DNA from 3 places in the Kluyvera sp. NPDC087067 genome. Region 1 is predicted to be linked to each of the others. Evidence: predicted binding sites of a transcription regulator. Region 1 holds the regulator's gene; each other region holds the start of a gene.
The links. The regulator LexA, encoded in region 1, represses DNA repair genes until DNA is damaged. The targets are predictions, from matches to a motif close to TNCTGTATGTACATACAGNA.

Region 1 (10,449 bases):
AGAGCCCCATAACAAAAAGAAACAGGAAACCCTTACACCGCCAACAATAAGGCGTTACGGGGTGAAATGTTAAAGAAAAGCAAAGATCTCAGGAGATAGAATAGATGATTACTCTGCGCAAACTCCCCGTGGCGGTTGCTGTTGCTGCAGGCATTATGTCTGCTCAAGCGATGGCAGTAGATTTTCATGGCTACGCACGTTCCGGTATTGGCTGGACAGGTAGCGGTGGCGAACAACAATGTTTCCAGGCAACTGGTGCACAAAGTAAATACCGTCTTGGTAACGAATGTGAAACCTATGCCGAACTTAAATTAGGTCAGGAAGTGTGGAAAGAGGGCGATAAGAGCTTCTACTTCGACACCAACGTAGCTTACTCCGTTGCCCAGCAGAACGACTGGGAAGGGACTGACCCAGCATTCCGTGAAGCGAACGTGCAGGGTAAAAACCTGATTGACTGGCTGCCAGGCTCTACCATCTGGGCCGGTAAGCGTTTCTACCAACGTCATGACGTTCACATGATCGACTTCTACTACTGGGATATTTCAGGTCCTGGTGCCGGTATCGAAAACGTCGATCTGGGCTTCGGTAAACTGTCTCTGGCAGCAACCCGTTCTCAGGAAGCTGGCGGTTCTTATGCCTTCAGCAGCCAGAACATCTATGACAAAACTAAAGATACTGCCAACGACGTCTTCGACGTGCGTTTAGCGCAGATGGCCATCAACCCAGACGGTATGCTGGAACTGGGTGTTGACTACGGTCGTGCAAACACCACCGATGACTACAGCCTGGCAAACGGTGCCTCTAAAGATGGCTGGATGTTCACCGCTGAACATACCCAGAGCATGCTGAAAGGCTACAACAAGTTTGTTGTTCAGTACGCAACAGACTCTATGACCACTCAGGGTAAAGGCCTGTCTCAGGGCTCCTACGGTTCTTCAAGCGTAACCATTGACGGCGTTAACTATGCCAACAACGTTGTGAACAACAACGGTAGCCTGGTGCGTATTTTAGACCACGGTGCAATCTCTCTGGGCGACAATTGGGATCTGATGTATGTCGGTATGTATCAGAATCTTGATATGGATAATAACCTGGGTACCGAATGGTACACCGTGGGTATCCGTCCAATGTACAAATGGACGCCAATCATGAGTACCTTGCTGGAAGTTGGCTATGACAACGTGAAATCTCAGCAAACCGGCGACCGCAACAACCAGTACAAAATCACCCTGGCACAGCAATGGCAGGCGGGTGACAGCATCTGGTCTCGTCCAGCAATCCGCGTATTCGCAACCTATGCGAAATGGGATGAAAACTGGGGCTACGCGAAAAACAGCAACGGCGATGCAACTCGTTATGCCGTTTCAAGCAACTCCAATACCGCCAACACCAGTCGTGGTGATAGCGACGAATTCTCCTTCGGCGCACAGATGGAAATCTGGTGGTAATTCAGCATTAACCTGAAGCAATAATCTGACGAGGGGCGTAAGCCCCTCTGTTCCGTAAGGTTTAGCGCGCTATTGCCTGGCCACCGTTAGACCGACGATTTTGAGGTTATCATAATGAAAATGAAAAAAAGTCTCATTGCTCTGTGCTTTACCGCCGGTTTTATGGCGAGCGTCCCGGGCATTAGCCTTGCGGATGTAAACTATGTGCCGCAAAACACCAGCGCTGCGCCAACGATCCCGACGTCGTCCTTGCAACAATTGACCTGGACGCCGGTCGACCAATCGAAAGTCCAGTCCACGCAGGTTGGGGTGGGCGGACAAACGCTGAATGTTCCGGGGATCACCGGCAAAGTCGTTGCTTACAGCGTACCGGCTAACATTGGCGAACTGTCGTTGACGCTGACAAGCGAAGTTAACAAACAAACCACCGTCTTTGCGCCGAATGTGTTGATTCTTGATCAGAATATGACGCCTTCTGCCTTCTTCCCAAGCAGCTACTTTACCTACCAGGAACCGGGCGTGATGAGCGCCGACCGTCTGGAAGGTGTTATGCGTCTGACGCCAGCGCTGGGGCAGCAAAAACTCTATGTGCTGGTCTTTACCACTGAAAAAGATCTCCAGCAAACCACCAAACTGCTGGATCCGGCAAAAGCCTATGCGAAAGGCATCGGCAACGCGATCCCGGATATTCCTGACCCGATTGCCAAACACACCACCGACGGTTTAGTGAAGCTGAAAGTGAAAACCAACAGTAGCTCCAGCGTACTGGTTGGCCCACTGTTTGGCTCATCTGGCCCGGCGCCGGTGACCGTGGGTAACACCGCCGCACCAGCCTATGCTGCTGCACCGGCGGCCGCAGCCGCAGCGGCTCCTGCTGAAAAAGCGGAACCGATGCTCAACGATACCGAAAGCTACTTCAACAACGGTATCAAACAGGCCGTGGCGAAAGGGGATATCGATAAGGCCCTGAAATTGATGAATGAAGCCGAACGTCTGGGCTCCAAATCTGCTCGTTCCACCTTTATCGGCGCTGTAAAAGGCAAGGGGTAATTTCTCCCCGCAGCGCGGATGTTTAGGCGAAGCCTTTCGGTGTGCCCTTACGGGCACACCTTTTTTGGCATGCAACAGATGATGTTGCACTGCTGTTGCGCTTATGATCGTATTTGACCATTCCTGCACCCCCTACCATGCCTTTCTGCGATACAATGACTGAACGCTATGTATTGGAGAGACAGGCATGTCGCACTCTGCACTGACGCAACTGCGTGCTTTGCACTATTTTGACGTCGTTCCCCCATTTGAACCGGCTCTGCGCGATTGGCTGATGCTGGAAGATTCCATGACCAAACGGTTTGAGCAGTTCGGGAAACCGGTTAGCGTAACGCTATTAAATGAAGAATTTATCCATCGCGATGGGCTTGCCGATGAACAGCACCTGCTGCCGGAAGAGCCTCGCTATTGGCTGCGAGAAATACTATTGTGCGTGGGGGGCGAACCGTGGCTTGCCGGAAGAACGGTGGTGCCGGAGTCGACCCTTTGCGGGCCCGAGCTGGCGCTACAGCAACTTGGGCAGACTCCGCTGGGGCGTTATCTTTTTACGTCCTCACACCTGACCCGTGATTTTATTGAGATTGGGCGTCACGATGCGCTGTGGGGGCGTCGTTCCCGCCTCCGCCTGAGCGGAAAACCACTGCTGCTGACTGAGCTGTTTTTACCGGCGTCGCCGCTGTATTAAGAGGAAGAAGAAAAATGGAGACGAGTCTGAGCTCGAGTAAGCTACTGGCTTACCATCGGCTGATGCGCACGGACAAACCCATCGGCGCATTGCTGCTGCTGTGGCCGACATTATGGGCGCTTTGGGTAGCGTCACCGGGTGTACCTCCGCTGTGGATCCTGGCCGTTTTTGTGGCCGGAGTCTGGCTGATGCGCGCCGCAGGCTGCGTAGTGAATGACTACGCCGACCGTAAATTTGACGGGCACGTAAAGCGCACCGCCAATCGCCCGTTGCCCAGCGGTGCGGTGAGTGAGAAAGAGGCGCGCATCCTGTTCGCCGTACTGGTTCTGATATCGTTCCTGCTGGTGCTGACGCTCAACACGATGACCATTCTACTGTCGGTGGCGGCGCTGGCGCTGGCCTGGGTCTATCCGTTTATGAAACGCTATACCCATCTGCCGCAGGTCGTGCTTGGCGCGGCTTTTGGCTGGTCAATACCGATGGCGTTTGCCGCCGTTAGCGAAACGCTCCCGCTCAGCTGCTGGCTGATGCTGTTAGCCAACATCCTGTGGGCGGTGGCGTATGACACCCAGTATGCGATGGTTGACCGTGACGATGACGTTAAAATCGGCATCAAATCGACGGCCATTTTATTTGGCCAATATGACCGTCTGATTATTGGGATTTTGCAGGTGGGCGTTCTGGCGCTGATGGCGGCGATTGGCTGGCTCAACGGCCTGAACTGGGAATATTACTGGTCGATTCTGATTGCCGGTGCGTTGTTCGTCTATCAGCAGAAGCTTATCCGCAACCGCGAACGCGGCCCGTGCTTCCAGGCGTTTTTGAACAATAACTACGTGGGACTGGTGCTGTTTATTGGTCTGGCGATGAGTTACTGGCAGTTCTGATAGATACGGTGGATAGCGTGCAAGACGTAGGCCTGATAAGCGTAGCGCCATCAGGCATAATTGCGCACATTGCCGGATGGCGGCTTTGCCTTATCCGGCCTACGCACTACACACTGGTAGCCCGGCCAAGCGAAGCGCCGCCGGGAATTGGCTCCGAGTTACCCCGGAGTCGGCGTAAACGCCTCGTCCGGGCTACAACGGCTAAAAAAAAATCCCCGGTCATTGCCGGGGATTTTTGTTTTTACTGCGCCGCCTCTTCCTGCGTCACGCTCTCAATCGTCAAGCGCACGTCCGAGGTAATCAGGTTTGCCATCATCTGGTACACCTTCATCGTCTCCTCCGGCTCAGCATCGCCGCTGTCGCTGATATAGCCTTCATCACGCAGGGTCAGTACCAGCGATGAGAACACCGCTTTATCGAAGAACTCCGGCGAGTTGATGCCGTGCAGAACGGAAAGGCGCTGTGCCAGCGTGCGGCTCTCTTTCTCAAGGGTGCTGCGGTTCATTGACGGATTGCCGCTGAGCAACCAGAAGGTGATCGCATAACGCTGTAGCGTTTCGCGCGCACCGGCGGCCAGCAGTTGCAGCGTCCGGGAGTGAGATGCATTAATGTGCAATTCACCGTTATCCACGGTGATCATCTCCTGACGTGCCATTTCCGCTATCAACGTATCGATAACCGCCGGAAGCTCTGCGCGTTCCCAGCGCAGGAACAGTTCGGCTTTCAGCATCGGATACAAGGTATCGATAGTGCTTAACACCTGCTCACGAGTGATATCACGATGCTGGGTCATGATGGAGGCCAGCAGCGACGGCATGATCAACATGTGCGCGATGTTATTGCGGTAGTAAGTCATCAGCACCGCCTGCTCGCGCGGCAGAATGATGATATCGCCGATGGTGTCTTTCTCGACTTCGAACTTGTTCATCTGCAACGCGTGGTCGATAAGCTCGCTCGCCGTCGCTTTTGGCGCTGTCGCATCTTCAGAGTACGGCGCGTTACGCATCAGCGCCAGATAGCAATCCAGTTGCTGAGTAAGCTGCTCGCGGGTCAGTGAACGCTGACGCGAAGCCAGCAACGCGGTACAGCACAGGTTCATGGCGTTTGCCGCACCGGCGTTGTTGATGCGCACCATCAGCTCGCCTGCCATTTTATTGACAGTTGGAGTCAGCCACGCAGGGCGCACCGCTTCGATAGGATCGATAGACTCGCGCCATTCCGGTACGTGATGGTTGAGATAGGACATCAGCGACATCGGTTCACCGAAGTTCACATAACCCTGTCCCAGATTGCGCAGTTTGCTTAAGCCGCGCAGCATCTGCGGTAAGCTCTCTTTCTCTTTCGTCGCGCCGCGTAACTCTTTGGCGTAAGTGCCCACTTCCATCACGTGCTCGTAACCGATATAGATAGGCACCAGCGTAATAGGACGTGAGCCGCCGCGCAGCATCGCCTGAATCGTCATCGACAGGGTGCCGGTTTTCGGATCCAGCAGGCGACCGGTACGAGAGCGTCCGCCCTCAACGAAGTACTCGACGGAATAACCACGGCTAAACAGCTCGCCCAGATATTCCCGGAACACGGTGGAGTAGAGCTTATTGCCCTTGAAGGTACGACGGATAAAGAACGCGCCCAGGCGGCGGAAAATCGGGCCAGCCGGCCAGAAGTTCAGGTTGATACCGGCAGCAATATGCGGCGGCACCAGCCCCTGGTGATAGAGCACGTAAGAAAGCAGCAGATAGTCCATGTGGCTGCGGTGGCAGGGCACATACACAATCTCATGCCCGTCGTGCGCCAGCTGGCGTACGCGCTCGGCGTTATGCACGTTAATCCCCTGATACAGACGGTTCCAGGTAAAACTCAGGATACGGTCGGTCAGACGGATCATCTCATAGGAGAAGTTAGCGGCAATCTCTTCCATCAGCGCAATCGCATTCTGCTGCGCCTTTTCGTGGGAGATTTTTTTGCTGCGCGCTTCATCTTCTACCGCTTTAGCAATCGCTTTTGACGCCAGCAGTTTTTTGAACAGGTCATGACGCGCAGGCAGGCGTGGGCCTACCGCAGCCAGACGCTGGCGGGCAAAGTGCATACGCGCCACGCGCGCCAGTTTTTGGGCGATGGTTTTATCCGTACCATGCTCGTCGGCCATGCGGCGCAGCGAGACGGACGGCGAAAAACGCACGAAGCTATCGCGGCCAAGCCAGGAGACGGCAAAGAATTTCTGGAAGCCGTTTAGCATCCTCAATGGCGGATTCACTTCGCCTTTCTCGCGACCTGGAGAACGCCCAAACATCACCGATACCGGCACCATTTGCACATCCAGATTGGGATTGCTGCGGTGCAGATCGAGATAGTCGTGGAACAGCTTAATCGACTCTTCTTTCGGCGTGTAGTATGTAAAGACGCGAGGGCCACCGTGAATGAACACGTAGCGCGGCAGCAGGGTGCCGTCGATCTCTAACGGTTCAAGCGGGTCGGGAAGCTCGTGCGCCAGACACTGCGCGCGCAGCGTCAGTAAGTCGGCCTTAGAGTTATAAGGCAGGACATACATAATTGGACGTGATGTATCAAGCCCCAATTCCTGGGCAGGTTCTGCCGGAATAGACTTGCTCTTTACCAGAACACTTAATGGTAAATTCAGTAATTTGTAGTAAATTCGTGGCCAGCCGGACATAAACGATGTAAAGCCTCTGGTTAATCATGCAAATGCGCGGCAAGAATATCAGAAAGTCGGCAGAATTTCTGTTCTACCGCTTCATAACACGCATTGTCATTGACGTATAAATGAAAAAGGTTCTTTAGATGGCCAATAATACCACTGGGCTCACCCGAATCATCAAAGCTGCTGGCTATTCCTGGAAAGGATTTCGCGCAGCATGGATCAACGAAGCGGCATTCCGTCAGGAAGGCGTCGCCTCGGTCGTGGCAATTATCATCGCCTGCTGGCTGGACGTTGATCCCATCACCCGCGTGCTGCTTATCGGTTCTGTCCTTTTGGTGATGATAGTGGAAATTCTCAATAGTGCACTGGAAGCGGTAGTTGACCGTATTGGCTCGGAGTATCACGAGCTGTCCGGGCGGGCGAAAGACATGGGATCGGCGGCGGTGCTACTGTCGATTTTCGTTGCGCTTATCACCTGGGGCATCCTGTTGTGGGCGCATTTCCACTAAAGCTGTGAAAACTGCCTGATTTTGCGTGTTTTACGGTTCCAAAATAGACACTAGCTGTATATACTCACAGCATAACTGTATATACACCCAGGGGGCGGAATGAAAGCATTAACGACCAGGCAGCAAGAGGTGTTTGATCTCATCCGGGATCACATCGGCCAGACGGGCATGCCGCCAACGCGTGCGGAAATTGCTCAGCGCTTGGGGTTCCGTTCCCCAAACGCGGCTGAAGAACACCTCAAAGCGCTCGCGCGTAAAGGGGTTCTTGAAATTGTTTCAGGCGCCTCTCGTGGTATCCGCCTGCTGGTGGAAGAAGAAACGGGCCTGCCGCTGATAGGTCGCGTGGCAGCCGGTGAACCGCTGCTGGCGCAGCAGCACATTGAAGGGCACTACCAGGTTGACCCTTCGCTGTTCAAACCAAGCGCAGATTTCCTGCTTCGCGTGAGCGGCATGTCGATGAAAGATATCGGTATTATGGATGGCGATCTGCTTGCTGTGCATAAAACTCAGGACGTGCGTAACGGGCAGGTTGTGGTCGCGCGAATCGACGAAGAAGTGACGGTGAAACGCCTGAAAAAACAAGGTAACGTCGTCGAACTGCTGCCAGAAAACAGCGAATTTTCCCCTATCGTGGTCGATCTGCGTCAGCAGAGCTTCTCCATTGAAGGGCTGGCCGTTGGCGTTATACGCAACGGTGAATGGCTGTAACCTTTCCCCTGTTTTAAACGGCTGTGAGGCTCTCGCTATCACAGCCTTTTTTCTTTCTGGTCTATACACATGCCGCTACTTACTCGTGCCGATAAGGCTCTGTGGCGCCTTGCGCTACCCATGATTTTCTCCAATATCACCGTTCCCCTTCTGGGACTGGTGGATACTGCCGTGATTGGTCACCTTGATAGCCCGGTTTACCTCGGCGGCGTGGCGATTGGTGCCACCGCCACCAGCTTCCTGTTCATGCTGCTGCTGTTTTTACGCATGAGCACCACCGGCCTGACCTCACAGGCGTTTGGTGCCAAAAATCCGCATGCGCTGGCTCGCGCGTTGGTACAGCCGCTGCTGCTGGCGCTAGGGGCGGGGCTACTGATTGTCCTGTTCAGAAATCCATTAATCGATCTGGCGTTGTCCATCGTTGGGGGAAGCGGCGAGGTGCTCGAGCAGGCGCGGCGTTTCCTCACTATCCGCTGGTTAAGCGCGCCCGCGTCACTGGCAAATCTGGTGCTGCTGGGCTGGTTGCTCGGCGTGCAATACGCCCGCGCGCCGGTGGTGCTTTTGGTGGTCGGCAACGTGCTGAACATCGTGCTGGATCTGTGGCTAGTCATGGGACTGCACATGAACGTGCAGGGCGCGGCGATGGCGACGGCGATTGCCGAATACGCCACCTTGCTGGTGGGGCTGGGCATGGTTCGCAAGGTGCTGGTTATGCGCGGGATTTCCTGGGCAATGCTCAAAACCGCATGGGCAGGGGATTTCCGCCGCTTGCTGGCGCTAAACCGCGACATCATGCTGCGTTCGTTACTGCTCCAGCTGTGCTTTGGCGCGGTGACCGTTTTTGGCGCACGTCTTGGTAGCGACGTCGTGGCGGTGAATGCGGTGCTGATGACCATGCTGACCTTCACGGCCTACGCGCTGGACGGCTTTGCCTACGCGGTAGAAGCGCACTCCGGGCAGGCCTATGGTGCGCGCGATGACAGCAAACTGCTGGAGGTATGGCGGGCTGCGTGTCGTCAGGCGGGCGTGGTGGCGCTGGCCTTCGCGCTGATCTATGCCATTTTCGGCGAGCATATTGTCGCGCTGCTGACGTCCTTGCCTGAACTGCAACAGCTAGCCGACCGCTATGTGCTCTGGCAGGTGGTGCTGCCAGTGATCGGCGTGTGGTGTTATCTGCTTGATGGCATGTTCATTGGCGCAACGCGCGGTGCCGAGATGCGTAACAGCATGGCGGTTGCGGCGGCGGGGTTTGCATTAACGCTGCTGGCCTTGCCGTGGCTGGGCAACCACGGTCTGTGGTTGGCGCTGGCGGTTTTCCTCGCTTTACGCGGTTTATCTCTGGCGGTTATCTGGCGTCGGCACTGGCGGAACAATAGCTGGTTTGTTTGACGAAACGGTTAAAGATTCCGAATAGTGAATCACACCCAGAATGAGTGACTACAATTATTATCACGCTTAGAGAAAAAGACGTCTGCTCTACAGCAACCTTCACTAATCACACACTGACGTTCGAGGATTTAACTATGAATAAAGACGAAGTCGGCGGTAACTGGAAACAGCTGAAAGGTAAAGTGAAAGAGCAATGGGGCAAACTGACCGATGATGATATGACGGTGATCGAAGGGAAACGCGATCAGCTGGTCGGTAAAATTCAGGAACGTTACGGCTACGCGAAGGATGAAGCCGAGAAAGAAGTGGATACCTGGGACAAACGTAATAACCATCACTGGTAACGTTTAATTCCTACCCGTGCGTACAAGGATGTACGCTCCCCCGTTTAGCGCCCGCTAGCGGGATTTCTTTTTAATCTGAATAGTATGATCGTGTTGGCAATGTTCATGCGCTCGGCACGCTTCCACTTCCACGCATCCTGAACATAAACCATGTGCTTCAATCACGTTATGGCGCAGGGCAAAGCCCATTTTTGCCGCCAGCGTATGCATAATATCTTCCACCCCTTCCGCACACTCTTCCTTCACCACGCCACAGCGGTCGCAGATAAACATCGCCGAGGTGTGTGTCGGTTGATCGAACAGATGGCACAGCACGTAGCTGTTGGCAGATTCGACTTTATGGACAAAACCCTGTTCCAGCAAAAACTCCAGCGCCCGGTAAACCGTTGGCGGTTTAGCCTGAGGTTCTTTGACACGCAGCAGGTCGAGCAGATCGTAGGCGCTAATCGCCCCTTCCTGCAAACTCATCAGGCGCAGTACTTCCAGACGTTGCGGAGTCAGGCGCACGCCGCGTTGCGCACAAAGCATTTCAGCTTGCGCTAACAGTTCTTGCGTAGTGGTCTTATCCATTGGCGTCCTCAAGTCACGAGTGAAACAAACGCATACTTTATCATGTTATGCCGGAAACACCGAGTTTCCACCAGTGTGCTATAGGTGTGTTATGGCAGGCACAGTTCACACTCAGGACGAAAATGATGAAAAGACCCGATTGCATTCGCCATTGGCACGATGTTGAAGGACCCGATAATTCGACTTATCCCGATAGCGAA
Region 2 (10,449 bases), on a different contig from region 1:
GGGCTACAGGACGGTAGCCCGGCCGAACGGAGTGACGCCGGGGGTGGCACCGAGCTATCCCGGGGGCGGCTTGCGCCTTGCCCGGGCTACGGGACGGTAGCCCGGCCGAACGCAGTGACGCCGGGGGTAGCACCGAGCTATCACGGGGGCGGCTTGCGCCTTGCCCGGGCTACAGGACGGTAGCCCGGCCGAACGCAGTGACGCTGGGGGTGGCACCGAGCTATCACGGGGGCGGCTGGCGCCTTGCCCGTGCTACGGGACGGTAGCCCGGCCGAACGTAGTGACGCCGGGGTTAGCGCCGGGTCATACCGAGGGTGCCGTCATTATGACGTGGCGATAAACAACTCGCGGAGCTTGTGCAGCCGGTCGCGGGCTTCTGCCGCTTCTTCAAACTCGAGGTTTTGCGCATGTTTCATCATTTGCGCCTCCACGACCTGGATTTGCTGCTGCAACGCTTTCGGCGTCAGCACCGGTGCATCGGCTTCAACCACCGACGATGCGCCACGTGACTTACCGCGGCCTTTTGCTTTGGTCTTCGCCAGCCCCTCACCCATCGACAGAATATCAACGACGTCTTTGACCAGGCCCTGCGGCACAATGCCGTGCTCGACGTTGTACTGATGCTGCTTCTCACGGCGACGCTCGGTTTCACCGATGGCTTTGGCCATCGACGCGGTGATTTTGTCTCCGTACAGTATCGCCTTGCCGTTAATGTTACGCGCGGCACGACCAATAGTCTGAATCAACGAACGTTCAGAACGCAGGAAGCCCTCTTTGTCGGCGTCAAGAATTGCCACCAGCGAAACTTCCGGCATATCCAACCCTTCACGCAGCAAGTTGATTCCCACCAGCACGTCGAATTCGCCCAGACGCAGATCGCGTATGATCTCCATACGCTCGACGGTGTCGATATCAGAGTGCAGATAACGCACCCGTTCTCCGTGTTCTTCAAGATAATCCGTCAGGTCTTCCGCCATACGTTTGGTGAGCGTGGTGACCAGCACTCGTTCGTTAATCACCGCGCGCTTGCGAATTTCGGATAACAGATCGTCAACCTGCGTGCCGACCGGACGCACTTCGATAATCGGGTCAAGCAACCCGGTAGGGCGAACGACCTGGTCGATTACCTCGCCGCCAGATTTTTCCAGCTCATAGTTGCCCGGCGTCGCGGAGACATAAATCGTCTGCGGTGCCAGCGCTTCAAACTCTTCAAATTTCAGCGGACGGTTATCCAGCGCAGACGGCAGACGGAAACCATACTCGACCAGCGTCTCTTTACGCGCCCGGTCGCCACGGTACATGCCGCCGATTTGAGGGATCGTCACGTGGGATTCGTCCACCACCAGCAGACCGTCAGCCGGCAGGTAGTCAAATAGCGTCGGCGGTGGCTCGCCCGGCCCACGCCCCGAAAGGAAACGCGAGTAGTTTTCAATGCCCGAGCAGTAGCCCAGCTCATTCATCATTTCGAGGTCAAACTGGGTTCGCTGGCTAATGCGTTGCTCTTCGAGCAGCTTATTGTTTGCCAATAACACCTTGCGTCGTTCAGCCAGTTCAACTTTGATTTCTTCCATCGCCTGTACGATACGCTCGCGCGGGGTAACGTAGTGGCTTTTCGGGTAAACCGTATAGCGCTGGAGCGTGGTTTCGACGTGACCGGTTAGCGGGTCGAACAGTGACAGCCGCTCAACCTCTTCGTCAAACAGCTCAACGCGAAGCGCCAGATCGTCCGATTCTGCGGGGAAGATATCAATGACTTCACCGCGCACACGGAATGTCCCGCGCTGAAACGCCTGATCGTTACGGGTGTACTGCAAATCTGCAAGCCTACGCAGAATGGAGCGCTGATCGATAATGGTGCCCACCGTCAGGTGCAGCATCATTTTCAAATACAGGTCAGGGTCGCCCAGACCGTAGATGGCCGATACCGACGCCACCACGATAACGTCGCGCCGCTCAAGCAGCGCTTTAGTGGCGGACAGGCGCATCTGGTCGATGTGCTCATTCACCGCGGAGTCTTTTTCGATAAAGGTATCGGAGCTGGGAACGTAAGCTTCCGGCTGATAATAGTCGTAGTAAGAGACAAAGTACTCCACCGCGTTTTCCGGGAAGAACGCTTTCATTTCACCGTACAACTGCGCCGCCAGCGTTTTATTCGGTGCCAGTACCATGGTGGGACGCTGGAGGTCAGCGATGACGTTAGCCACGGTAAAGGTTTTCCCTGAACCGGTCACGCCAAGCAGGGTCTGATGCGCCAGACCGTCTTCCAGCCCCTCTTTCAGACGTGAAATGGCAACCGGCTGGTCGCCAGAAGGACTAAACGCGGAATGTAACTTAAAGGGTTTACTCATTGACAACGCTACCTGATGACTGATGGCCGGGCTGGAGATTAATTCTACTCGCCCCTCGCATATTTGCCAATAAAAAATACTGGATATAAACACAGTTGTGCATTATCGTATTTCGCCAGGCTGCGCAGATAACCCGCAAGAATCGGTGAAATTTAACGACCGGGCAGATAAAACCGCCACCAGATAAGGTTATCCCCAGAACATTTTCCCTTTTAACATTTGTCAATATAGGTCATGAAAGTTTTATGGCAATCACCTGCACTTTTTATGACGCCATTGCTTTTATTTATCTTATTGATATTTAAAGAAAACAGACAAAAGACGCGTTTCACACCAATTCGGGCGAAAGCCGCATGCTCTCTCGTTCACCGCGAGTTTTCTAACCCTAATACACAGGGTTATCCACAGGAATAGTGGATAACTACCTCCAGCCCGTATCCCCCGCCACCCGGCGATTTGCGCAACATCCTGTCAATGCTGATGCAAAAAAATATTTTACTCTCGATTTTGATATGTATCAGCGAAATGTCGCCTCTTTATCTGGCGATAACAGACATGATTCCCTTACGTTTTTTACGGCGTTTCAGTTACGAATGAAGATAACCCGCTGAGGACTTTCAGCGGGTCATTAAAGAGGGTTACAGGATGCTCAGGTCGAGATATTGACCCAGTGGCTTATCGGTAATCTCATCGCCAAGCCAGGGAATTTCACCGAGCATAGGGGCTGGGATCATCCGTTTTAGCGTAGAGAGATACTCCGCGTGCCGACGTCCTGGCGGGGTGACATCATTGGCAATCCAGCCCGCCAGCCTCAATCCCGCTTGCTGTACGGCCTGAGCCGTCAGCACCGCATGGTTGATGCAGCCAAGTTTCACGCCGACCACCAGAATCACCGGCAGTTGTTCCCCCTTCACCCAGTCCGCCAGCGTCAACGTCGGCGAAAGCGGCGTATACCAGCCACCCGCCCCTTCGACGAGCACCCAGTCAGCCTGAGCCTCCAGCTTGCGCAAGCCCGCTGAGAGGACGCGGGCCTCAATCGGACGCAGTTCATCAGCGCTGACGATATGCGGAGAGGTGGGTTCAGCGAAGGTATACGGGTTCACCGCTGCATAGCCCAGCGGCACCACGCTGTTACGCTGTAGCGCCAGGGCGTCGCTGTTGCGCAACCCGTCCGGGGTCATCTCGCTGCCTGACGCCACCGGCTTGTAGCCTGCGGTACGACGCCCGAGTAAACGCGCTGCCTGTAGCAATGCGGTACTGGCGACGGTTTTCCCTACTTCCGTATCGGTTCCGGTAACATAGTAGCGTTCAATCACGCGCGATCACTCCTGTAAAAAGATGGTAAGTCAAAGGGCATTCTCCCGCCTGCGATGGCCATGCTAGCTGAAGCTGTTGCAGTCTTCCGCGCGTCAGCGTCCGGCTACTGCGCCCTTGATGAAGATGCGTCGCACCAATTCCCTTGAGCGAGCGCATTGCGCTTAAGGCATCGGGAAACGCTAACGTATGGGTAGTGACCGTGGCGCGATGACGATACGGCGCCAGGGCTTCACGCAGCGTCTGTTCGGGCAGAAAACGATTGGCGTGCGGGTGATGATCCACGGCCTGCCAGGCCCGGTTAAGTTCCGGTAAAGACCCTGCGGTAAGCGTGGTAAACGCTAATATCCCGCCGGGGCTAAGCTGCCGATAAAGACCGTCGAGGGCCACGCGGATGTCGCTGCACCACTGCACGGCCAGATTGCTCCACACCAGTTCAAAATCGCTTTCCAGTGGCGGGATATCTTCGATATCGGCCTGCAAATAGCGGTCTGCCGACTGATGTTCCCGCGCGTGTTGCAGCATTTCATGGGAGAGATCCAGCGCCGTCACGTGACTCCCCTGGCTTCGCCAGTAGCGGCTGTAGCTGCCAGGCCCGCAGCCTGCATCCAGCACGCGGGCAAATGTCTGTGCAGGAAGCTGGGCCAGAAGATGCGCGGCGCTTAAGCGTTGCAGCTCATCATGCTGATGATAATGGGCCGCCGCGCGCCCAAATGCGGCGGCGACGGCCTGCTTATCCACGTTCGCCATTCAGCACCTCCAGCAAATGGGCGATATCTTCCGGCTGGTGCGCGGCGGTCAGCGTCAGACGCAAACGTGCAGTCCCGACAGGAACGGTCGGCGGGCGGATGGCGGTGACCCAGCAACCCTGCTCGCGCAGCCGGTCGGCCAGTTGCAGCGTGCGCTGGTTATCACCAATAATCAGCGGCTGAATGGCGCTTTCCGAGTCGGTCAGAGGATAGTCCAGCCCGCGGGCTCCCCGGCGAAAATCAGCCACGTGCTGGGCTAGTATCTCGCGCCGTTGCTGCCCGTCATCGCTTTGAATAACGCCCAGCGCCGCCTGTAATGCCACCGCCTGAGCGGGCGGCATGGCGGTGCTGTAAATCAGATGCCGGGCGAATTGCACCAGGTAGTCGGCAACATCGTGGCTGCATAGCACCGCCGCCCCGCTCAGACCAAAGGCCTTACCAAAGGTAACGATCAGCAGTTCAGGATGTATGCCCTGCTGCTGGCAGCTCCCCCGGCCATTTTCGCCCTCAACGCCAATACCGTGCGCGTCGTCAACCATCAGCCAGCCTTCAGCTTCTCGCGTGACGCGGGCAATATCGGCCAGCGGCGCGCGGTCACCGTCCATGCTGAACACCCCTTCCGTCACCACCAGCTGCTGGCCGCCAACGGGCGCGCCGAGCAGGCGGGCAAGATGCTGGCTGTCATTATGCTGGAAGCGACGTAGCTGGGCCGGGCTCTGCGCTGCCGCTTCCAGTAACGATGCGTGGCTCAGACGGTCGGCAACAATCCGGTCTTCCCTGCCGGCGAGGGCGGCAATCACCGCCTGATTGGCGGCGAAACCCGAGATAAACAGCAAGGCGCGATCGTAGCCTAGCCAGTCGGCAAGCTGCTCCTCCAGACGTTGATGAGCCTGGTGATAGCCGGTGACATGCCCGGAGCCGCCCGCGCCCACACCATACAGCTCGGCCCCCTGCTGCCAGGCGCGCACCACATGCGGATGCTGGCTTAAGCCGAGATAATCATTGCTGGAGAAATTGCGGTATCGGCGTTCACCGCGCACCAGCCAGCGCCCGGCGCCCAGCGTCAGCGGTTGACGCTGGCGAAACGCCTGCGTCTCCCGGCGTTCAGCTACCGCATGTTCAATTCGGCTTTGCCAGCTCATATCGCCGCCGCGTTGTAATATTCCTCGGTGTCCGGGGTTTTGAGAACCTGCTCCAGACGTTGCTGCTGCTCGTTATCGCCGAGACTCACGCTGGTCTGCTGCGGGTTTAGCCCCAGCTTACGGAAGAGTTGTAGATCTTTGTCCTCTTCCGGGTTCGGCGTGGTCAGCAGTTTGCAGCCATAGAACACCGAGTTTGCCCCGGCCATAAAGCACATTGCCTGAGTCTGTTCGTTCATCTGCTCACGACCGGCGGACAAACGCACGTAGGAGGTCGGCATCATGATGCGCGCCACCGCAATGGTGCGAATAAAATCAAACGCATCCACATCGTCGTTATCCGCAAGCGGCGTGCCTTTTACCTTCACCAGCATGTTGATGGGCACGCTTTCCGGCGGCGTCGGCAGGTTAGCTAATTGCAGCAGCAGACCGGCACGATCGGTGACGGTTTCTCCCAATCCGACAATGCCGCCGGAGCAGACTTTAATCCCGGCATCGCGCACTTTCCCCAGCGTATCCAGACGTTCCTGGTAACTGCGGGTGGTGATGATATTGCCGTAGAATTCCGGCGAGGTGTCGAGGTTGTGGTTATAGTAATCAAGCCCCGCCGAGGCCAGACGTTCCGCCTGAGTATCGGACAGCGTACCCAGCGTCATGCAGGCTTCGAGGCCCATCTCTTTCACGCCCTGCACCATTTGCTCAAGGTAGGGCATATCGCGCTCATGCGGGTTTTTCCACGCCGCGCCCATGCAGAATCGGGTTGAACCCGCGAGCTTCGCTTTGCGCGCAGATTCCAGCACCTGCTCCACTTCCATCAGGCGTTCACTCTCAAGCCCGGTTTTGTAGCGCGAGCTTTGCGGGCAGTATTTGCAGTCTTCCGGGCAGGCGCCGGTTTTAATCGACAGCAGCGTACTCACCTGCACCTGCTGAGGGTCAAAATGTTGACGATGAATCTGCTGCGCTTCAAACAGTAAATCGAGCAGCGGTTTTTCGAAAAGAGCGGTGACTTGCGACATTGTCCAACGTAAAGGGTTAGCCATTGGCTTCTCCGGGGGTTTTGTTAATTTTCAGATCGGTTTATACTCGTAAACCTAAAACTTTTCAAAATGGTTTACAAGTCGATTATGAAAATGGACGATCTCACCTTCGATCAGCGCCACATCTGGCACCCTTATACCTCCATGACCGCACCGCTGCCGGTGTATCCAGTGGTTTCCGCTGAAGGTTGCGAGCTTAAGCTTGCTGGCGGCGAACGCCTGGTTGACGGGATGTCGTCCTGGTGGGCCACCATCCACGGTTACAACCACCCTCGCCTCAACGCGGCGATGAAAGCGCAAATCGACCAGATGTCGCACGTGATGTTTGGCGGCATAACCCACCCTTCTGCCGTGGCCTTGTGCCGCAAACTGGTGGCCATGACGCCGGAGCCGCTGGAGTGCGTATTCCTTGCCGATTCCGGGTCCGTGGCGGTGGAAGTGGCGATGAAAATGGCGTTGCAGTACTGGCAGGCCAAAGGCGAGTCCCGTCAGCGTTTTCTGACCTTCCGTAACGGCTACCACGGCGATACTTTTGGCGCGATGTCGGTGTGCGACCCGGACAATTCCATGCACAGTTTGTGGAAGGGCTATTTGCCGGAGAATCTGTTCGCGCCTGCCCCGCACAGCCGCTTTGATGGCGAATTTGATGAGTACGATATGGTGACGTTTGCGCGGCTGATGGCGGCGCATCGCGGGGAAATTGCCGCGGTGATCCTCGAGCCTATCGTGCAGGGTGCAGGCGGAATGCGGATGTATCATCCAGAGTGGTTAAGACGCATCCGCAAAATGTGCGACCGCGAAGGCATTTTGTTGATTGCCGACGAGATTGCCACCGGTTTTGGGCGTACCGGCAAGCTCTTTGCCTGCGATCATGCGGGGATCAGCGCCGATATTCTGTGTCTGGGGAAAGCGTTGACCGGCGGCACCATGACGCTGTCGGCCACCATCACCACCCGGGAAGTGGCAGAAACCATCAGCAACGGCGAAGCGGGCTGCTTTATGCACGGGCCGACGTTTATGGGCAATCCTCTGGCCTGCGCCGTTGCCACCGAAAGCCTCGCTATCCTGGAAAGCGGCGAATGGCAAACCCAGGTCGCGGCGATTGAAAGCCAGTTAAAACGCGAGCTGGCACCGGCGGGGGATTCTCCGCTGGTGGCCGACGTGCGTGTCCTGGGCGCTATCGGCGTGGTTGAAACCCGCTATCCGGTCAACATGGCACAGTTGCAGCGATTCTTCGTCGAACAAGGCGTGTGGGTACGACCGTTTGGCCGCCTGATTTATTTGATGCCACCTTATCTCATTAGCAAAGCCCAGCTTACGCGTTTGACCCGCGCGGTCTGTTTAGCGGTCGAGGAGGAAACATTTTTTATCCAATAAGCAGCAGCCATCGCGCTGAATAAAAGCTACACTCCTTTGTTAATCAGTGGATTAACAAAGGAGGCAGTCGATGAAATTAGTCAGCCACGACCTGCGTGATGGCGAAAAACTCCCCGCGCAGCAGGTTTTCAACGGGATGGGCTATGAGGGCGAAAACCTCTCTCCGCATCTGGCATGGGACGATGTGCCTACCGGCACCAAAAGCTTTGTCGTCACCTGCTTCGATCCCGATGCGCCTACCGGCTCAGGCTGGTGGCATTGGATCGTCGCGAATATTCCCGCCGACACCCGCGAATTGCCTACCGGTAGCGGCTCAGGCGTCGTGAATTTACCGACAGGCGCGCTACAAACCCGCACCGATTTCGGCAAAGCCGGTTACGGCGGCGCGGCACCGCCAAAAGGCGAAACCCACCGTTATATCTTTACCGTGCATGCGCTGGATGTCGACAAAATCGACGTTGATGAGGGTGCAAGCGGCGCGATGGTGGGCTTTAACGTGCACTTCCACTCGCTGGCGAGCGCATCAATTACCGCACTTTTTAGCTAATCCCCTTCTTATCATTAAGCCCTGCAAGGGAAACTTTGCGGGGCTTTTTTGCGTCTGGCGATCGGGTGGTTGTAATTTTATGACGTAAAAAACGCGGCGGACGGCGAAAAAGAGGTGAAGTAAGACGAGGCGAAAAACATCTTGTGAATGGCGTCACAATTTAAAAACAAAGAAGCAAAAAACAAAGGTGATTTACTTCACAAAAAAACCGTCGATGGAGGCGATTTTTTAACTTTGTAGCCAAATTACACCTCTTTATGTGATCAGTATCACTAGAAAGAGTCGAATTCGGGGGTAGGTAGAGTGATCATCATCACAAATCCCCCTCGAGTACGCGAGATGAAAACGGCGTGATAGAGTCGATTTTGCATACAGAACGACTGGATGGTTTTTGGCGAAACCATCACAACTATGACGACGCGTAACGTCTTTACGCGCACCACGAGGGGTGTTTTATGTTATCACCAGATATCAAGGTCAAGGTACAGAATTTTGGCCGTTTTCTCAGCAATATGGTGATGCCCAATATTGGCGCATTCATTGCCTGGGGTTTGATTACCGCATTATTTATTCCAACAGGCTGGCTGCCTAATGAAACGTTAGCCAAGCTGGTTGGCCCGATGATCACCTATTTGCTGCCGCTGCTTATCGGCTACACCGGGGGTCGTCTTATTGGCGGCGAGCGCGGCGGCGTGGTCGGCGCCATCACCACGATGGGCGTTATCGTCGGCGCAGATATGCCGATGTTTATGGGCGCAATGATTGCCGGGCCGCTCGGCGGTTGGGCGATTAAGCGTTTCGACCGCTGGGTAGACGGTAAAATCAAAAGCGGTTTTGAGATGCTGGTGAACAACTTCTCGGCCGGGATTATCGGCATGCTGCTGGCGATGCTCGCCTTTATGGCGATTGGCCCAATGGTTGAGATACTGTCGAAAGTGTTGGCCTCTGGGGTCAACGTGATGGTGCAAAATAACCTGCTGCCGCTGACCTCAGTGTTTGTTGAACCGGCAAAAATCCTGTTCCTCAACAATGCCATTAATCACGGGATCTTCTCGCCGCTGGGCATTCAGCAGGCGACGGAAACCGGCAAGTCAATTTTCTTCCTGATTGAAGCCAACCCGGGCCCGGGTCTGGGCGTGCTGTTAGCGTATATGTTCGTCGGCAAAGGCAGCGCCAAACAGTCTGCGGGCGGTGCGGCGATCATTCACTTCTTCGGCGGTATCCACGAGATCTACTTCCCTTATGTGCTGATGAATCCTCGCTTAATTCTGGCGGTGATTCTGGGTGGCATGACCGGCGTCTTTACCCTGACCCTGTTTAATGCAGGTCTGGTCTCCCCTGCCTCACCGGGTTCCATCTTTGCGGTCCTGTTGATGACGCCGAAAGCTTCATTAATTGGCGTGGCATTATCGATTATGGCCTCTACGCTGGTCTCCTTCCTTACCGCTTCAATGTTGCTTAAACGCGTACGCGTCGGCGACGAGGAGAGCAACGGCCTGTCTGAAGCCACTCGCCGCATGCAGGCAATGAAGCAGCAGTCTAAATCCGCGGGCAAACCGTCCGGCGAGCAGCCGGCACCGGCGCTCGATTTGTCCAAAGATATGCAACATGTACGCAAGATTATTGTTGCCTGTGACGCGGGTATGGGGTCGAGCGCGCTGGGTGCAGGCGTGCTGCGCAAAAAAGTCAAAGATGCCGGTCTGACGCATATTTCAGTGAGCAACTGCGCGATTAACAGCCTGCCTGAAGATGTTGATCTGGTGATTACGCACCAGGACTTAACGGAACGTGCCATGCGTCATGCGCCTCACGCGATGCATATTTCGCTGAGTAATTTCCTCGATAGCGGGCTGTATACCGATTTAACCACCCGCCTGATGGTGGCAAAACTGCCGCCGGCCGCGAACGATAATCGACTGATTAACCAAACGATCATTG
Region 3 (10,449 bases), on a different contig from region 1:
GTGTGATGCCTTACCGCGTGAGCGGTAGTGGCCGGCTTCCCACTGGACGGTGTCGAACGTCCCGCAGCTGATACATGACAGATCGACATCGCGCTCTCGGATGTAGTCGTTGACGACGCGCTGGGTTAAATCCTCCCAATGCTTCAGCGGTTTAACCGCTGCTTTACGCTGGCGCCAGGCTGCACGTTCTTTCTTCTCAATGGCGCGCTGATGGGAACGCTCCCTGCGATGCGCATCTTCCCTGGCTTTCCTGGTCTGTTCTTTGCCATAGGCGCTGGCGCATTCGTACGAACAAACAATCTGCTCGCTTCGCGTCGGATGGAACCATTGGCGACATTCTTTGTTGGCGCACTTACGGCGCGGTGACTTAGCCATGTTCACCCCCACGCCTTGTTTTGCCAGACGCGGCTCGAGCGCGGCGCTTTATCCCCTTCCGGGAGCAAGGCGCTGACGGTCCAGGTGATGTTGTCACGGTTCAGACTGCGCTCAACTTTGACGCCACGGCGACGGTAGTTAGCCACCAGCTCGTCGGCCTGTTCGGTGGTGCATTCGTGATGATGGAACCAGGAATATTTCATCGGCATCATCCCCCGAAGCTAATCAACTGGGCAGCGGCGTTCTCGGCCTCCTGCTGTGTTCGGAAAGTGCGCGACAATATCCAGCGCCAGAGAACATCGAGCGCGGCCTTGTACAACTGCTGGAACTCAGTTTCGTCCATATTGGCAAAGGAGATGCTGCGGGGATGTTTGCGGAGTGTGCCGTCTGGCAACTGAATAGCGTCGTAATGCCCTGCCTCTACGATTACCCAGGCGCGATACGCATCAAATGATTTGCAGAGACTGATACCATTGGTGACACGGCGGCTTGCGATTTGGTCCAGATACTGCTCAGCAGCATCCAGTAGCGCGCCTTCGTTGCCACCGTAAGCCGAAAGGTATTTAGCATAACCGGTCACCAGCTTGCGTTCGTTAGACGATATGGCGCCGCCGGCAGGCTCCCAATACTCAAAGCCAAGGTTAAGCAGAGCAAAGAATCGCCGGTGAAATGCTGGGTTGCGGACCTGTTTGAACTCAGCCACCAACACGGCGCCGAGCTTAATTTTTGATTGCAGTATATCGCTGGTCTCGGGGGTAGCCGCGATCAGGATTCCTGAGTTTTGCTTGATGAGTTGTAACTGCGCCATGGTTTTCCCCGTGGCGCACAGTCGTCAGGTTCTGGTTGTTCAGACCAGTATGCTGATTATGCTGGATATACTGTTAAACGGTCAATTTTTTGCGGTCATCTCTCTGACAACTTCCAGCAGTGTCGCCCGAGACCAGTAATGATCATCTTTGCAGAGCTTTCTACTTAAAACCTTCCCATCGGATGACGACAGGATGAATCGGTCGCTAGCCGCCAAATCAAAAGACAAAACTTCGCGGCCACTAGCATCTGTGATGGTCGCTATAAAGTCTCCGGTAGGAGCTGAGTCAATTGCACCCACAATATTTCCCCCTGAGCGACATCCAGACGCAATAAAATATTTCCAGAAACCGTGCAGAAAGGAGCCCGGTTATTATGCAAGTAATCAATAAAACCAGTCGTCCGCGCTTTCCCACGTTTCTTGCAGGATCTCTTCGATGCGATGTTTATTGCTTTTTTCATCGCCTACCACGTTAAGCCCATCAGTACTTGCCCGGCGAACTATCAGCTTACAGTCTTCATAATTCTGACCTATGTGGCGCGAAAGTTCGGCTTCCAGTGCCGGCACTGCGCCATCGGGTAACTTTTTCTTTTTATCGATTGTGACTTCAACTCTCATCTATCCTCCTCTGCAAATACTGTATAAATAAACAGTACACCCATGCAGCAGATTTATCAATCCTATAAAAGCATTTTTTGCGAAGGTTACTATGTTGTTTCTAATGAGTTTTTATGAGGACAACAAAAAACCCGCCGGAGCGGGTTTATCAACATAAAGCTTGGTAGACTGGTTCAGATAATCGGAAAATCATCTAGCTCTTTACCACGTACAACCATTATCTCGTATGTAATAACACCCGCAACAACCACCTCGTCCAGACACTCTCCTTCCAGCGCTTCACCATCAGAGGTAGCAAGGGATTTACCCATCACTTCCGCGAACTGGTTTCGTCCGCAGTATGTGATAAAGGCTACTTTACTCTGTTATACAATCAGACATTTATTGACCACTACATAGCTAAAAGACGCTTCAATATGAAATCAAATTCTTCTTTGAAAAGAAGAGTCGCATCAACTTTAATATTTTTACAAACCACTAAATGAATCCTCAGTGGATTTTATACTCTCCAGCATGGCCTTTTGCTCAACATATTGCAAATAAAGGTCTGAAACTATTTCCATTGCAAGATTAAAGACCTTATGATAATGGCCGAAATGATCTACAACCTCTACTGCCAGCAATGAATTTGATGCATCTAAGTCTTTATTTTCACGATTCACACCAACCTTGTTAACATAATATTGCAAATAAACATGGGAGTTCATAGTTGTATATATCATATCTGCAATACGTAGCGTTTTATCTTTATCTATTGATATAAATGGTGACAGAGGAACCAATCGCTCACCTACGACATCAGTACGCAATATAAATATTTCTTTCTTTCGAACTTTAGCTTTATTTCCTTTGATTGGTTTAAGTGCCTCTTCATGTTGTGCATGCACAACAACACCTGCTCTCGAGTGACAAAGTACATCGTCAACAAGTTTTCTGGTGAGTTCCTCTACATCAACCTCTTGCGAGAACCCTATTGATTCGAATAATGGAATTGAAATATTTCTTATTGTATTTAACTTATCTATGTAAAACAAAAATGAGGAAACATTTATGTTTTTCAAACTCCCATCAATCAACCCATTAAGAATTGATTGATTGATGCTTTTCTTCGCATCATCATCTGAGTTTTTTATAAATAAAGCGGCATGATATTCCTGTATAGATTTGTGAATAAAAGCATATTGTTTAAAACCATCTTCCTTGATAAGACCTGTTATTTTTATTATATCTTGCAAAAAATTACTAGTATCATTCGATTTTGGTTTGTATCCACACCTATTCATGCTTTTGTCAATAAAATCAATAGCTTCCTGGTGTGTAATTGTTAATTTATTTTCCTTTAAAGATAAAAAGCTAAAAGCACAAAATATAGCTTTTACCAATCCACTATCATCATGAAACGCTTTTTCTCTAGAGAAAAAAAGCTTTCTTAAATCATGCCCCTCATATAATATATCAAAAATCCTTTGGTAATAGTCACTAGCTGTTTTCGGAATAATATCTGCATTTGGATAACAAGCACAAAAAAGAGAAACAAGAATCGGCGTCACTAAAGATGTCAGCAATTCATTATTAGATTTCAATATCTGTTTAGCTTTTTCTGCTTCAAATTTCCCCATCCTTTTATCAATCAAGTTGAATACATCTAAAGGAGAAAGATCCTGGATTTTAATTTCTTGTGCTATTGTTGATGTACATATTTCAGTGTGTGGTCTAGATGAAATTAATATTGGTGCTTTAAACTTATTCTTTATTAATTCAATTTCCTTATAAACAACCTTCCTTCTCCCCGAGGATATTTCATCGAAACCATCAAGCAGTAAAATGACTCTAGAACTGGACAATGCAGATTCTACTGAATCAATATCAGCCTTTACTCCACAATTATTTATTATCTCGACCAGCTTTTCGACAATCGAATTATCTTCTAGCGTTCTCAATTCCAAAAAGAATGGAAGGCGGAGACCTTTTCTAATCGTTTCAATTAATAACTTCTTCATCACTGTGCTTTTCCCATTACCAGCCACACCAGTGATATTTAAAATACAACCTTCCCCTGTCATTATCATGTTCTCTAAAAGAACAGACTCATTGTTATTATTTTTAAATCTTAAAGGATAATATATATCGTCTATAACAAATAAACTATCCTTTCCGTCAATTGTTTTTGTTTTTAAATTCTCATAGATATGTCCATTGACATAATTATCATAGCCCCCATCTTCTTTAAGACTCCTGATAAGTTTCTCACCTTTCTTAGAATTAAATCGCCAAGGATTTTTAAGAATATGTTCAAACAATCTCTCAAAACTCTTCTCAACGACCTTATCCACCCCTTTGTCAGCTTTGCTCGCCACATAACCTGCTATCATAGATTCAAACACACCTTTTCCTTAAATAATTAAAACTACACTATGGTTAGCATTGATTTCTATACTCCAGTATTTCAATGAATCAGTATGCTAACTGTCAACAGAATCTACCTGCTATGATAAACACAGGCCATTTACTCAGTAAGCTGCAAACCATCTGAATTAAATCACAAATGTGAATATCCGAGAAATATACTTTGTTGATAGTTATCACATTTGGTAGGATTTCTTATCAGTTTGACCTGCGATAGGTCAGGCTTGCTAAAGTACCTCCTTGACTAGACAATAAAAAGCAATTACACATGTTGATATGAACGCCACTGAGAAGTTTTTACACGGGAGTCTATAGCAGAGTTCGTACTTTGCTAGCAAATTCAGCCCCGAAAGAGTGTGTGCCCTTAATACTTGTTTATAAAGATTAACGGGCAGACTTCAGCCTTGCATTTCTGTATCGACCAATGTTCACTGATGCAGAAAGGACTTCCAGTATTAGTCTCATGCCTGCGCTCCTTTCAGTGCTACGGCGATTTCTTCGAAAAACTTCTCCCGAGAATGACTGGTCATGGCAGGTACAAACGCCCCCATCAATATGCCCTGATCGCAGTTTTCATCATCGGATAGAAGAACCATTTTCTTATCCAGACGAACTTTCGCTTCTTGCAGCTGCTCATTCCGGCTGGCGCGCTGGAGATACTCGGCGATAATTGCGATGGCCTTGTTGGTCTGCTTCACGGTTATATCGTTCATACTCACTGTTTCCATGTCTCTCATTTCACAGCCCTCAAGTGTGATACGTTCTTGCGGTAGCTGGCCCAGTCGAAATTCACCCAGATGCCGCTGTCCATGGTTAAGCGGTCGATAATTCGAAGCCCGGGAGATTCCTGAAGCCCTACATGGTTCAGGTTCGTCAGAACGCCGACCGGTTTCATCGAGGACAGCCGACGATCAACAACCTGGTTCAGAATGACCTTTTCGCCGCTGCTGCCGCGCTGAATACCGACCTCGTCCAGCACCAACAGGTCAACCTTGCAGAGATTATCCAGCAGGGAGGCCTCCGACTGGCCATCGTCATAGAACTCGCGGACACGAAGCATTAAATCCGGGATGGTGACGACCAGAACCGAATGGCCAGCAGCCAGTAGATGGTTTCCTATCGCCGCTGCAAGATGGTTTTTGCCGGTGTCTGGGCCGCCGCTGAATACGAAGCTCGCAAAGCCAGCCACGAAGTTGTGCGCGTAGCTTTTCGCCATGGTGTAGGCCTTGCGTTGTTGCTCGCTGGATACTTCGTAGTTGGCGAACGTGCAGCTGCGGTGCAGGCTCTGTATACCGGAACGGCCGAAGATTTTCTCAGTTCGCGCTTTATGGTTCAGTCTGCTCAGTTCCTCGCAATGCTTAAGCCCCTCTTCCCGCTGCCACGCCAGTAGCTCAGCGGCGCTGGTGAATTTCGGCTGTACACCTGGCGGAATGAGTTTCTTCAGACGCTCCAGCGCGCTGCCGGAATTAACAATATTTTTCATCGCTACCCCCTGAAACCTGGTGGGATGGTATTTTCTGGCTCAGAAATGTGGTTCACATCCCTGCCCGTTTTGCGCTCGGCGAGAGCAAACTTCGGCTTGAACAATCCCTGATACCCATTGGCAATGCTGGTGTTAATCACATCTACGGGGTTATGTCCGTCGTCCAGACAAGCCTTCAGCAGTTTGAATGCCTTGGTGACAGTCAACTCGGTCTTGATGGCCTTTCCAGATTGCTGGCGGTAGGCAACCCATTCACTCCAGGACTCAGAATCAAGCCACTCAGGGACAGGGATTGTCAGAGGGTCAAACTTCACCTTCCCCTTTGGGGGATTAGAGGGGGTTAGATCTGTTTTTATATTTGTATTTGGAAGAATGTCTTTGGTGTTCCCTGTTTTCGGGGATACCTTTCCCTGAATTCGGGGATAACCATCCCTGTTTTCGGGGATGGTTGAAGGGGCAAAATCACCATCCCTGTTTTCAGGGATAACCATCCCTGTTTTCGGGGATAACTGTCCCTGATTCCGGGGATTGCCAATCATGAATTCGCGGGCGCTAATAACCCACGTTTCGACTTCAGCAGCCGGGAACGCCGCCGGACACTTCATGCAATTTGGCTTGGTGTAAGCCCATTTATCCAGGCAGGTATTAATCCCTATGTATCTGATTTGCCCAATGCGGCGCAGGATGATGATGTTCCGATAGGCAAGGCTCAGCACAGCCTCAGAGACGTGCTTCACCTTCAGCGTCGTTTTATCTGCAATGAGGCTATTGGCAATGCGATCAGACTTCTTAGACCAGCCATAGGTCAGGCGAACGATAGCATTCAGCACCCGGAATTCACGGCCTGAAAGCTCAACGATACACAGGGCATCCTGAATCTGGTTGGCCAAGCGTAAATAGCCGTTCTCCAGTTCAGCCATGCGACTCTCCTGTTTTCCCAGCTGCGCGGGAAATTTGAATATTTCAGCGGTGTTTGACATACTTATCTCCGCAATTACCTACCGTTTTTGCACCAGAAAGCCGTTGGTGTTCGCGCACCGCGGCTTTCGCCTTTTCTGAATTACTCATCCCATAATCCCCGGAACCATGGTTGCTAAACTGGTCACGACAGCGGCCAGCGATTCATCCGGCAAGAAGCGCAATAAAGCCTCAGCAGCTTCACGGACTTCTTTCTCAAGCCGTTTAATTGGCTGCCCGAGTAGCTTTGCCTGGTGCGCTTCAGTGCATTCTTTCATTGCATCAGCAATCAGCTCTGCTTCCGTTTTCGCGAGCAGCCCATATTCACGCGCCACTCTCTCGTTATCGCGAGACATTACGTCTGTTATTACCGGGATCAGTAGCATCAGGTTTTTGTCATTCTTCGGGCCTGGCTCGTTAATCATCCGGAAGAAATTTTGTCTGGTGTTCACCTCGGAACCAGCAAGCAACAGACCGCGACCACCGCGGGCGATCCACTCTTTCGCTATCAGCTTCGAAATGTAGATTTGCGCCTGGCCTGGGGTGGCTTTCTGCCATGCTTTAACAGCTTCGCGAATACGGATTAACTTGCTGTTATTGCGTGGAGCGCTCTGATAATTCGATATCACCGCTTGCGCTGGCGCTCCTGTATCCTGATAAAAATTTAGAGCTTGCATGATTACGCTCCTTGCTTTGGTAGTCCGTCGGTTGGGTTTGGGTAAGCATCAGGATCGATTTCGTGCGGAGTTACCGCCCAATTAAGAAACTGACAAAGCTGGATAATTCGTTTTTGAGGGACACCGCTATCATGGATCCACTTACCAACGGCTTGGCCACTGATGCCGAAGTGTTTACCAATGCAAGCTCGCGAAGCGGCTTTGCTGATTTTTTCCTGGATATCTTTGTTCATATGCTCTCCTTCAGATGATGAATTGAAGCATACACGACGAAAGTTTATGTTTCAACAAACGAAACATATTGTTTTAGTGCCTAGCGAAACCTTAGGTTGTAAAATGAGTTTTATGAATGAGATTACTAACCCGGTCTTTGCCAAAAGAATTCAACAAGTCATGACTGAAAACGGCTGGAATAAATCCGATCTAGCCAAGAAGGTCATGCTTTCGCATACGGCTGTGCAAAATTGGGCTAAAGGTAAAAGTGTTGCTAGCGGAGAGAGGTTAAAAAGGCTCGCTGCGGCTACTGGGAAGCCTGAACATTGGTTCTTTTTGCCTGCTGATGTCTCTGAAGATATTCCTCAAGAGCAGGCAACACAAAGACAGTTAGATGAGACAGAATTGGTCATGCTCTCACTATTCAATCAGCTACCAGAGTCTGAAAAACTGAGGTTGATTCTTCATACCCAAGGAGTTCTGCGCGATATAGAGCTTCTCAAAAGTGATGTGTTCGATCTCATAAACAACGTTAAAAAATAAAAAAGAAACACCCAAGAATTAAAGGTGCCCTAGCGGCGCCTTTTTTTTCGCCCTCATGCGAAATTTATACTTTCACCGCACTTTACAAACGAAACTTATTGTTGCACACTTCAATTCATCGATAACAAGCGCATCGTTGTCAGGTGAAATGTTCCGCAGCTCAGCGATACGAGCACCGAGGGTGAAATGAAAGACTTTGCACGCAAACCAGCACGGCAGCAGGCCGTAAAACTGAATTATGTTGAGGCGTTCATCCGCCGTCTCTGCTACCTGCTGGCGCAGAAAGGAGATCCGGATGCATAACCAAAAGAAATGCGCTTACCACCTGTGTGGAAAGCCGATTGAGCAGGGAAAAGAAGTAAAGAATGAGCTGACGCTGATTCACGGCGCGCAGCTGACACACGAAGAACGCGATTATTGCTCTGTACGTTGTGCTTCATACGACCAGATGGCCCACGAGTCATAACGGTGGCGGATATGAGCGAAAAGTTATCACTTGAGCACCTGAAAGAATTACTCAGCTACTCACCAGAAACAGGTGATTTTACCTGGTTAGAAAAACGTGGTCGCGTCGCAGCAGGTGAAGTTGCAGGTCATCTTGATTCACGCGGATATATTCGAATCATCATCAATGGGAAAAAGTATCGAGCGCACCGCCTGGCCTGGTTCTACGTACATGGTAAATGGCCTGAAGACCAGATTGACCATGTAAACGGGAAGTGCTCTGACAACCGGTTGAAAAATCTGCGCGAAGCAACTTGTTCGCAGAACAACTTCAACAAGTCACTCCAGAAGAACAACACAAGCGGAGTGAAGGGTGTGTACTGGCACAAGGGTAAGCAGCGCTGGAGAGCCATCTGTCGCGTTGATGGGAAAAGATACACGGTAGGAAATTTTGTTGAATTAGAAAAGGCAGCGGAAGCAATAAACAACTTCCGCGAAGCAAATCACGGCTTATTCGCCAGAAATTTATAAAACCAGCGCAATGCTGAAACTCTCCGGTGCTCCCGACCAAAGTTACACCGGAATTTTTACCAAACCAAAAAGACACCCAATGGGCGCTATCAATGGCCCGGGGATTCTAACATCCGAAAAAGAGGATTGAACATGGAATTCTTCTATGTGGTCAAGGCCACTCAGAAATCTGGCAAGCAAGATGCTGTGATTTGGTTCACTGCAAAATCAGAAGCCCGGGCTAACCTCCAGCTTGATGTAGAGCTGGAAGATGCCGAAATCGAAACCGGTCGTGGCAAAGACTACATGAAGCCCGTTCGTACTGACTTCCCTGTGTTTAATGACCTGCCGGAAGAAGGAACGGTTGATTTTACCTGGTGTGAGCGCTACGAACTGGCCGACGACCAGCGCACCTGGCAGCTGAAACCCGGCGCGGCGCCGCAAGATACTTTCCACCAGGAAGATGCTGGCGACGCAGACGCAGACGCAGACGCAGACGCAGACGCAGACGCAGAACAGGATGAGGACAGCGTCCACGAAAGCAAGATTGTAAACGTCGAATACAACATTGCTCCCCTGTCCTTCCGCATCCAGGTACTGGCACAGTTCAATGCCGAAGAACGTCATGTTTACTGCATTAACAAGGAAACACAGGCCAAGTTATCTGCTCTCGAAATGGACATGGATAACAGCTATGTGCAGAACCTACTGCTGGCTATCGAAAACACTCCGGAAGTTAAAGCATATGACATGCCTGGTATCTGGAAACTCACTGACGCCATCAAGAAAATTTTTCCACAGGACAATCGCAGCGAACTGAACCAGGTGATCCGGTTCGTCAAAGCGTGGGTAGGCACCGAACACATCGATCGCGGCCTTTTGGTCAAAGAATGGCAGAAAGGCAACCGCGTGGAGCTGATTCAGCGGACTGATACTAAAACCAACGCCGGCGGCGGTAATAAAACCGATCGCAACCCTGACCTTGTCCACACGCTGGACACTCTGGACATTGATATTGCGCTGGCCACTCTACCAATGGATTTCAACATCTACGATATCCCTGGTGGCGTTTTCCGCCGCGCAAAAGAGATCGTTAGCAAGAAAGAAAGCCCGTTCAAAGAGTGGTCCGAAGCACTGCGCAAAACCGCCGGCATCCTGGACTATTCGCGCGCTGCTATCTTCGCGCTCATCCGTGGCGCCGCAGAGAACGTTCACCACTTCCCGGTCAGCCTGCAGACGTATATCAACGCGAACCTAACGGAAACCGACCACCAGCACCCAACCGAAGAAACCCTGGCAGCAGCTCGTCACGTGCCAGAAAAAAGCTGGGAAAACGAGATTAACGAGCAGGTCGCAGCAGAGCAGAAGGCTGCAGCCGAACAGCCAAAAATCGCCAGCATGGGCAACGGCATGTT

Region 2: a site for LexA is predicted at 2,426-2,445, ahead of uvrB (excinuclease ABC subunit UvrB). Genes of this name have one in related genera too.
Region 3: a site for LexA is predicted at 1,819-1,838, ahead of ACIPDS_RS02055 (DinI-like family protein). Genes of this name have one in related genera too.

The regions. Positions count from the first base shown of each region.
Region 1 covers NZ_JBIUZS010000006.1:301,390-311,838, reverse strand. Annotated here, with positions in the region: gene malK (maltose/maltodextrin ABC transporter ATP-binding protein MalK) at 1-1, shown strand, start outside; gene ACIPDS_RS17020 (maltoporin) at 105-1,448, shown strand; gene malM (maltose operon protein MalM) at 1,563-2,498, shown strand; gene ubiC (chorismate lyase) at 2,686-3,183, shown strand; gene ubiA (4-hydroxybenzoate octaprenyltransferase) at 3,198-4,070, shown strand; gene plsB (glycerol-3-phosphate 1-O-acyltransferase PlsB) at 4,312-6,741, opposite strand; gene ACIPDS_RS16995 (diacylglycerol kinase) at 6,870-7,238, shown strand; gene lexA (transcriptional repressor LexA) at 7,338-7,946, shown strand; gene dinF (MATE family efflux transporter DinF) at 8,016-9,335, shown strand; gene ACIPDS_RS16980 (CsbD family protein) at 9,470-9,679, shown strand; gene zur (zinc uptake transcriptional repressor Zur) at 9,734-10,249, opposite strand; gene ACIPDS_RS16970 (cupin domain-containing protein) at 10,375-10,449, shown strand, end outside.
Region 2 covers NZ_JBIUZS010000001.1:13,608-24,056, reverse strand. Annotated here, with positions in the region: gene uvrB (excinuclease ABC subunit UvrB) at 324-2,348, opposite strand; gene bioD (dethiobiotin synthase) at 2,987-3,664, opposite strand; gene bioC (malonyl-ACP O-methyltransferase BioC) at 3,657-4,412, opposite strand; gene bioF (8-amino-7-oxononanoate synthase) at 4,396-5,553, opposite strand; gene bioB (biotin synthase BioB) at 5,550-6,590, opposite strand; gene bioA (adenosylmethionine--8-amino-7-oxononanoate transaminase) at 6,675-7,964, shown strand; gene ACIPDS_RS00070 (kinase inhibitor) at 8,035-8,511, shown strand; gene ACIPDS_RS00065 (PTS mannitol transporter subunit IICBA) at 8,967-10,449, shown strand, end outside.
Region 3 covers NZ_JBIUZS010000001.1:444,755-455,203, reverse strand. Annotated here, with positions in the region: gene ACIPDS_RS02070 (recombination protein NinG) at 1-375, opposite strand, end outside; gene ACIPDS_RS02065 (hypothetical protein) at 378-584, opposite strand; gene ACIPDS_RS02060 (DUF1367 family protein) at 584-1,183, opposite strand; gene ACIPDS_RS02055 (DinI-like family protein) at 1,568-1,801, opposite strand; gene ACIPDS_RS02050 (NACHT domain-containing protein) at 2,269-4,185, opposite strand; gene ACIPDS_RS02045 (hypothetical protein) at 4,669-4,920, opposite strand; gene ACIPDS_RS02040 (ATP-binding protein) at 4,941-5,690, opposite strand; gene ACIPDS_RS02035 (replication protein) at 5,693-6,676, opposite strand; gene ACIPDS_RS02030 (hypothetical protein) at 6,755-7,324, opposite strand; gene ACIPDS_RS02025 (YdaS family helix-turn-helix protein) at 7,327-7,557, opposite strand; gene ACIPDS_RS02020 (helix-turn-helix domain-containing protein) at 7,670-8,080, shown strand; gene ACIPDS_RS02015 (YdaE family protein) at 8,376-8,546, shown strand; gene ACIPDS_RS02010 (HNH endonuclease) at 8,558-9,055, shown strand; gene ACIPDS_RS02005 (RecE family exodeoxyribonuclease) at 9,188-10,449, shown strand, end outside.